Regions from separate parts of the Paracoccus sp. UBA5162 genome, predicted to be linked through region 2. Evidence: riboswitches for the same ligand, from Rfam matches in the RefSeq annotation. Region 2 holds a riboswitch; the other holds the start of a gene.

Region 1 (3,599 bases), on a different contig from region 2:
GCAGCAGGAATATGTCACCCCCCGGGCACTGGAGACGGATGAAATCCCGGCGATCGTCGAAGCCTATCGCCAGGGCGCGCAGAACGCGAGGGCGGCGGGCTTCGACGGGGTCGAGATTCATGGTGCGAACGGTTATCTCATCGACCAGTTCCTGCAAGACAGCACCAACAGGCGGACCGACCGCTATGGCGGAAGCCTTGAAAACCGCACCCGTTTCCTGGAGGACATCGCAGATGCGGCAATCGGGGTCTGGGGCGCGGATCGGGTGGGCCTTCACCTTGCCCCGCGCGCCGATTCGCACGACATGGGCGACAGCGACCGCAGCGCCCTGTTCACCCGCGTCGCCGACCAGATGCGCCAGCGCGGCCTGGCCTTCCTGTGCCTGCGCGAACATCCGGCCGAAGACAGCCTGCTGGACGCCATCAAGGCCGCCTTCGGTGGTCCGATCATCGCCAATGAAGGGCTGACCCGGGACAGCGCCCGCAGCCTTGTGGGCCAGGGCCGCGCCGATGCGGCGGCTTTCGGACGCGATTTCATCGCCACTCCGGACTTGCCGCGCCGGTTCCGCGAGGGACTGCCCCTGAACCCGCAGGATCCCTCGACCTTCTATGCGGGCGGCGAAAAGGGCTATATCGACTATCTCCCGGCGGAAGCCGCAGCGTAACGCGGAAACGGCCGGCGCGAGGCGCCGGCCGCGACGCCCCGGCCTCGGCAGGCGTCATTCATGGGCCGGATCCCGCGCTGCTTGTGTCCTCCGGTCATTGCCGGGCGCGACCGCAGGATTGGCGATCCCGCGGCGGTCGTGGCGGGGGCGACGCCGCCTTGACCGGCGGCAGCCTGATCTGGTCCGATGAGCCTTCGCGCGCGCCGCGATCGGTCCGAGCGAATCGGTTGCGCCCGGCTGCGGTCTGTGATCACTTCAAGCCATCCACAGGGGTGCCCCGTATGGCCGGGGCTGAGATGCGGGCGCGACGCCTGCGGACCCTCAAAGCTGATCTGGGTCATGCCAGCGGAGCAAGGAGGAACGAATGTTCACCGGCGCACAGATTTCCCTTTACCCGATGACGGACAGGTTCATCGACGTCATCACCGATGCGCTGGCCGCGCTTGGGCCCTATCGCGACCGGCTGCGGATCGAAACCGACGATATCTCCACCCTGCTGGTCGGTCCGCCAGAGGTGCTGTTTCCCGCGATCCGCGACCTTTTCGTCGCCGCCGCCGCCACGCGCACCCATGTCGTCCTGCACGCAACCCTGTCGCGCGGCTGCCCGGGCGAGCCCGACGATCCGATGTGCCGCAGCGACGCGATGGACACATCCCGCGAGCCCCTGGCCCTGCGCCAGGCGGCAGCGCAAGAGGCCTTGCGCGACGCCCCCGAAACCGGAGAAACCGCAGCCGCGCAGCTTTCGCTCTATGTCATGGGCGGCGGCGACCACATGGCCGAAATCTATGGCTGCATCGAGTTTCTTCGCGACAGCGGCGTCTTCGATCGCGCAAAGAACTTCTGCACGCGACTCGGGGGCGATGCCGGTCCCGTCTTCGCCGCGCTCGCCCAGGCGTTCTGCCGCTTCGGTCCGCCCGAAGGGCATGTGACCATCGACCTGACCGTGTCGGCCAATAGTCCCTCCGCGGCCTGATCCGATGCCCAAACCCACGATGCGCGAGCGCGTCACGCGCGCGCTGCCCGCGATCCTGTCGGTCGGCACGCTGATCGCGCTGTGGCAGATCCATGTCAGCCTGTCGGGGATCCCGCCGAGCGTCCTGCCATCGCCCGGCCGGGTCGCCGGACAACTGGCGGCGAACCGACAGGTGATCTGGGCGAATACGGTGCCGACGATCCAGGCGACGCTGCTGGGCTTTGCGGTCTCGCTGGGCGCGGCCTTTGCGTTCTCGGTCCTGATCGATTTCGCGCGTCCGCTGCGCCGGGCGCTGTTTCCGGTCTTCATCATCAGCCAGACGCTGCCGCTGGTGGCGATCGCGCCGCTTGTCGTGCTCTGGTTCGGCTTCGGCCTTGGCCCCAAGATCGCGCTGGTCGCGCTGGTCACGTTCTTTCCGATGCTGGTGGCGCTGGTCGATGGCTACGAGGCGACCGAGCCCGAGATCGAGCAGCTTCTGGCGACGATGGGCGCATCGCGGGCGACCATCTTCCGCCGCGCGCGGTTGCCTTCGGCACTGCCCTTTTTCTTCGCCGGTCTGCGCATTTCGATCACCTATGCCGTCGTCGCGGCGATCTTTGCCGAATATGCCGGGGCGGCGCGCGGGCTGGGCATCTACATCCTGAATGCCAAGAACAATTTCCGTCCCGACCTGGTTCTGGCGGCGGTCTTCGTCAGCGCCGCTCTGACGCTGGTCCTGTTCGCGACGACGGTGCTGCTCCAACACCTGTCAATGCCCTGGCGGCAGGTCGAGGAGCAGCGGCCATGAGCCTGCTCGACATCCGCGACGCCGCGGTTCGGCTGGGCGGAACGGCGGTTCTGGACGGCGTGTCGCTGCACGTGGAGCGCGGCGAGTTCGTTTCGATCCTCGGTCCCTCGGGCGCGGGCAAATCGACGCTTTTCAGACTGATGACCGGCGGACTTGCACCCGATCGCGGCGAAATTCTGGTCTCCGGGCGCCCGCTGGCAGCGGGTAATAGGCCGTTTGCCTTCATGCCGCAGCGCGATGCGCTGATGCCGTGGCGGCGGATCATCGACAACGTGACGCTGGGGCTGGAAGTGCAGGGCCTGCCACGGCGCGAAGCGCGCGCCCGCGTCGCCCCGCTTTTCGCGCAGTTCGGCCTGGACGGATTCGAACGTCACTGGCCGGCACAGCTTTCGGGCGGGATGCGCCAGCGCGCAGCACTTTTGCGGACCGTCGTGCAGCAGCGGCCGGTGATGCTGCTGGACGAACCCTTCGGCGCGCTCGACGCGCTGACCCGCGCCGGGATGCAGCGATGGGTCGAGGCCCGCTGGCAAGATCACCGGTGGACCACGCTGCTCGTCACCCATGACGTGCGCGAGGCGGTCAGCCTGTCGGATCGCATCTATGTCCTTTCGCGCCGACCCGCCCGTGTTCTGGCGGAATTCGCGGTTCCGCTTGGCCGTCCGCGCCTGGCGCATGGGCTGCCCGCCGCGGCGCTGGCGCTGGAAACCGAAATCCTCAACACCCTTCTCGACCCGCAAGGAGACAAAGATGAGATGCCTCGCATTCGCCCTGACCGCCCTGATCGCCGCGCAACCGCTTGCCGCTGAGCAGGCGGTCAAGGTCGCGCTGGACTGGACGCCCAATACCAACCATGTCGGCCTCTATGTCGCCCAGGCCAAGGGCTGGTACGACGATGCCGGCCTGGACGTCGAAATCCTGCCCTACACCGACACCGCCTCGGGCACATTGCTGGCCAGCGGTGTCGCCGAATTCGGCGTGCTCAGTTCCTGGGGCTTCTACACGCAGCGCGCCGCCGGCGCGGACCTGATGCCGGTCTTCGCCGTCTACCAGCACGAGACCGGGCGCCTGGTCTTCAACGCCGACCGCGACGACATCGACACACCCGCCGACCTTGACGGGCTGACCTATGCCGGTTTCGGCAGCGCCTGGGAAGAGGCGCTGATCACTACGATCAT
Region 2 (3,599 bases):
GACGATCACGGGCAGGATGAAGGGCGCGCCCAGCAGCGTGACCAGAACCGATCGTCCCGGAAAGCGCCGTCTGGCCAGCGCGCGGGCCACCGGAATGGCCAGCGCCGCCGACAGGCCCGCCGATACCGCGGCCTGCCAGATCGTGAACCAGACCGCCCGCCAATCCCAGGGGCCCAGCCCGGACAGCCCACGTGCCTGCCACGCGACCGCCGCAAGGGTGCCCAGGATCAGCGTCCCCAGGCCGGCCGCGACGGCCGCGCCGCCGGACTGGTGTCTTATTGCGAGAATGCCCGCAGCCATTCATCCAGCGCCGGTTTGCGAAGCGCCTCGGCCTCGTCTTCGGAATAGAACAGGGTCTTTTCCGGGCGCGGCAGCTCTCGCATGACCCTGGGCCATTCGGCCTCGGGCAGTTTCGCGGGCAGCGACCAGTTCGCCAGCGGGATCGACTTCTGAAAATCCGGGGTCAGGATCCAGTCCATGAATTTCTGTGCCAGTTCCGGCTGGTCGGTGCCTTTCAGCTGCGCGGCCAGTTCGGCCATGAAATAATGACCTTCGGGAAAGATCGCGGCGCGCTTGGTCGTATCGTCTTCGGCCTCGATGTGATAGGCGGGCGAGGTGGTGTAGGACAGCACCATATCGGCCTCACCCTCGGTGAACATGCCATAGCTTTCCGACCAGCCCTTGGTCACCGTCAGCACCTTGGGCGCCAGCCGGGCCCATGCCTCGGGCGCCTCATCGCCATAAACCGCCTTGACCCAAAGCAGCAGCGCGAGGCCGGAAATGGAAGAGCGCGGATCCTGGATCACGATCTTCAGATCGTCGGGCGCGTTCAGCAGGTCTTCGAAACTGGCCGGCGGATTGTCCAGCCGCGTCTCGTCATAGACAAAGGCCGTCTCGCCCCAGTTATAGGGCAGGAAGATGTCATCGGTCCATTCCACCGGCATCGACATGGCCGAGGTATCCTGCCCATGCGGCGCGAACAATCCCGAGGCGCGCGCCCGCGCCGTGACATCGGTATTCAGTCCGAAGACGATGTCGGCCTGGGTGTTTTCGCCCTCCATCAGAATACGGGGCAGGATGTCGCCGGTCACGAAACGAAGGTCGCAGTCGCAGAACGCCTCGAACCCTTCTTCGATCCTGGGGCCGGGGCCCCATTCGCTGGCGATGTAATCGCCGGCATAGACGGTCAGCACGGGCTTGTCCTGCGCGGCGGCGGGGGTCGCGGCCAGCAGGGCGAGGATCAGGGTCTTCTTCATCGCTGCCTCCTTTCAGACGGGGTTTCGAAAGAAAGGGCAGCGTCACCTTCCCTCCGCCGGTGTTAGCCGGATCAGGTTCAACGGGTCCGCGCGTCGCGTCTCAGCCGGTATGGCCCCCCGAGGTGGGTCTGAATGTAGTGGTTCCACAGCCCGGCGCAAGCGGATAGAACCGCCGGCAAGGACAGACGAAGGACCGGCATGAGCGATCAGCCCACACCGATGATGGCGCAGTATCTGGCGATCCGGGACGCCAATCCCGGCGCGCTTCTGTTCTATCGCATGGGCGATTTCTACGAGATGTTCTTCGACGACGCCGTGGCCGCCGCCGCCGCCCTGGACATCGCGCTGACGAAACGCGGCACCCATGAGGGCCAGCCCATCCCGATGTGCGGGGTGCCGGTCCATGCCGCCGAAAGCTATCTGCTGACGCTGATCCGCAAGGGGTTCCGCGTCGCCATCGCCGAACAGATGGAAGATCCGGCCGAGGCCAGGAAACGGGGGTCCAAGTCGGTCGTTGCCCGCGACGTGGTGCGGCTGGTCACGCCCGGTACCCTGACCGAGGAATCGCTGCTGGAGGCACGGCGCCACAATTTCCTGGCCGCCTTCGCGACCGTACGCCAGGACAGCGCACTGGCCTGGGTCGATATCTCGACCGGCGCGTTTCAGGTAATGGAATGTCCGCTGCCGCGCCTCGGACCCGAACTGGCCAGGCTTGCGCCGCGTGAAATTCTGGCCTGCGAAGGTGCGGGCCTCGGCGATCTGGCGGCGGAATCGGGCGCCGCCCTGACCGATCGTCACGCCGGCGCCTTCGACAGCGGCGCGGGTGCTCGTCGGCTCTGCGCGCTTTACGGGGTCGAGACGCTGGACGGATTCGGCACCTTCGGGCGCGCGGAACTGTCGGCGATGGGGGCGATCGTCGAGTATCTGGAGATGACGCAGAAAGGCAGGTTGCCGCTGTTGCGCCCGCCTGCGCGCGAACGCCACGGCGCCGCGATGCAGATCGACGCCTCGACCCGGCGCAATCTGGAATTGACCCAGGCCTTGTCGGGCGGGCGCGAGGGATCGCTGCTGGCTGCCATCGACCGAACCGTCACGGCGGCGGGGGCGCGGCTGCTGGAACGCCGCATCAGCGCCCCCAGCCGCGATCTGGCGCTGATCCATGCGCGGCACGACGCGGTGGCGCAGATGGTCGATGATCCGCGCCTCGCGACCGATCTGCGCGAGGCACTGGCCCGTGTGCCCGACATGGACCGCGCCCTGTCCCGTCTGGCGCTGGACCGGGGCGGACCGCGCGATCTGGCCGCGATCCGTGCCGGCCTGACCCAGGGTGCCCGGATCGCCGCGCGGCTGTCCGGCGATGTCGCGCCGATCCTGCGCGACGCCGCACGCGATCTGGCCGGACATGACGATTTGATCCATCTTCTGGAACAGGCATTGGTGGCCGAGCCGCCGCTGCTGGGTCGCGATGGCGGTTTCGTCGCGCCCGGTCACGACGCCGATCTGGACCAGACCCGCCGCCTGCGCGACGAGGGGCGCGGCGTGATCGCCGGGATGCAGGCCGATTACGCCGCCAGGGCCGGGGTGCAAAGCCTGAAGATCAGGCACAACAACGTGCTGGGATATTTCATCGAGACCACCACCACCCATGCCGACCGGATGCTGGCGATGGCGGACACCTTCATCCACCGTCAGACCACCGCCAACCAGATCCGCTTTACCACGGTCGAGCTTTCGGAACTGGAGACGCGCATCCTCAACGCCCGCGACCGCGCGCTGGAAATCGAGCGCGGCATCTTCGATGGGCTTCGCGCCGCGGTGCTGGATCATGCGCCGCGGATCGGGCAGGCGGCGCGCGCGCTGGCCGAGATCGACCTTGCCGGCGCCTTCGCCGATATCGCGACAGGCGAGGGCTGGGTGCGTCCCCGCGTCGATGGCAGCCGCGCCTTTCGGATCGAGGGCGGCCGGCACCCTGTGGTGGAACATGCGCTGAAGCGCAGGACAGAGGGATTCGTCGCCAATGACTGCGATCTGACCGCCGCCGAGACGCCCGCGATCTGGCTGCTGACCGGGCCCAACATGGCCGGCAAATCGACCTTCCTGCGCCAGAACGCGCTGATCGCCGTGCTGGCGCAGGCCGGGGCCTTCGTGCCCGCGCGCGATGCCCATATCGGCATGGTCAGCCAGCTTTTCAGTCGTGTCGGCGCCGCCGACGATCTGGCGCGGGGCCGTTCCACCTTCATGGTCGAAATGGTCGAGACCGCCGCGATTCTCAATCAGGCCGACGATCATGCGCTGGTGATCCTGGACGAGATCGGGCGCGGGACGGCGACCTGGGACGGGCTT

Evidence for each region. A riboswitch is a leader RNA that binds a small molecule or an ion and turns the genes downstream of it on or off. The one in region 2 is predicted to bind thiamine pyrophosphate.
Region 1: linked by a shared signal. The riboswitch ahead of B4A72_RS08920 (YkoF family thiamine/hydroxymethylpyrimidine-binding protein) and the one ahead of B4A72_RS15185 (thiamine ABC transporter substrate-binding protein) in region 2 are both predicted to bind thiamine pyrophosphate.

The regions. Positions count from the first base shown of each region.
Region 1 is NZ_DHXG01000058.1:20,706-24,304, reverse strand. It holds gene B4A72_RS08925 (alkene reductase) at 1-664, shown strand, start outside; TPP riboswitch at 923-1,036, shown strand; gene B4A72_RS08920 (YkoF family thiamine/hydroxymethylpyrimidine-binding protein) at 1,029-1,637, shown strand; gene B4A72_RS08915 (ABC transporter permease) at 1,642-2,424, shown strand; gene B4A72_RS08910 (ABC transporter ATP-binding protein) at 2,421-3,230, shown strand; gene B4A72_RS08905 (ABC transporter substrate-binding protein) at 3,172-3,599, shown strand, end outside.
Region 2 is NZ_DHXG01000093.1:3,151-6,749, forward strand. It holds gene B4A72_RS15180 (thiamine/thiamine pyrophosphate ABC transporter permease ThiP) at 1-300, opposite strand, end outside; gene B4A72_RS15185 (thiamine ABC transporter substrate-binding protein) at 276-1,256, opposite strand; TPP riboswitch at 1,288-1,386, opposite strand; gene mutS (DNA mismatch repair protein MutS) at 1,455-3,599, shown strand, end outside.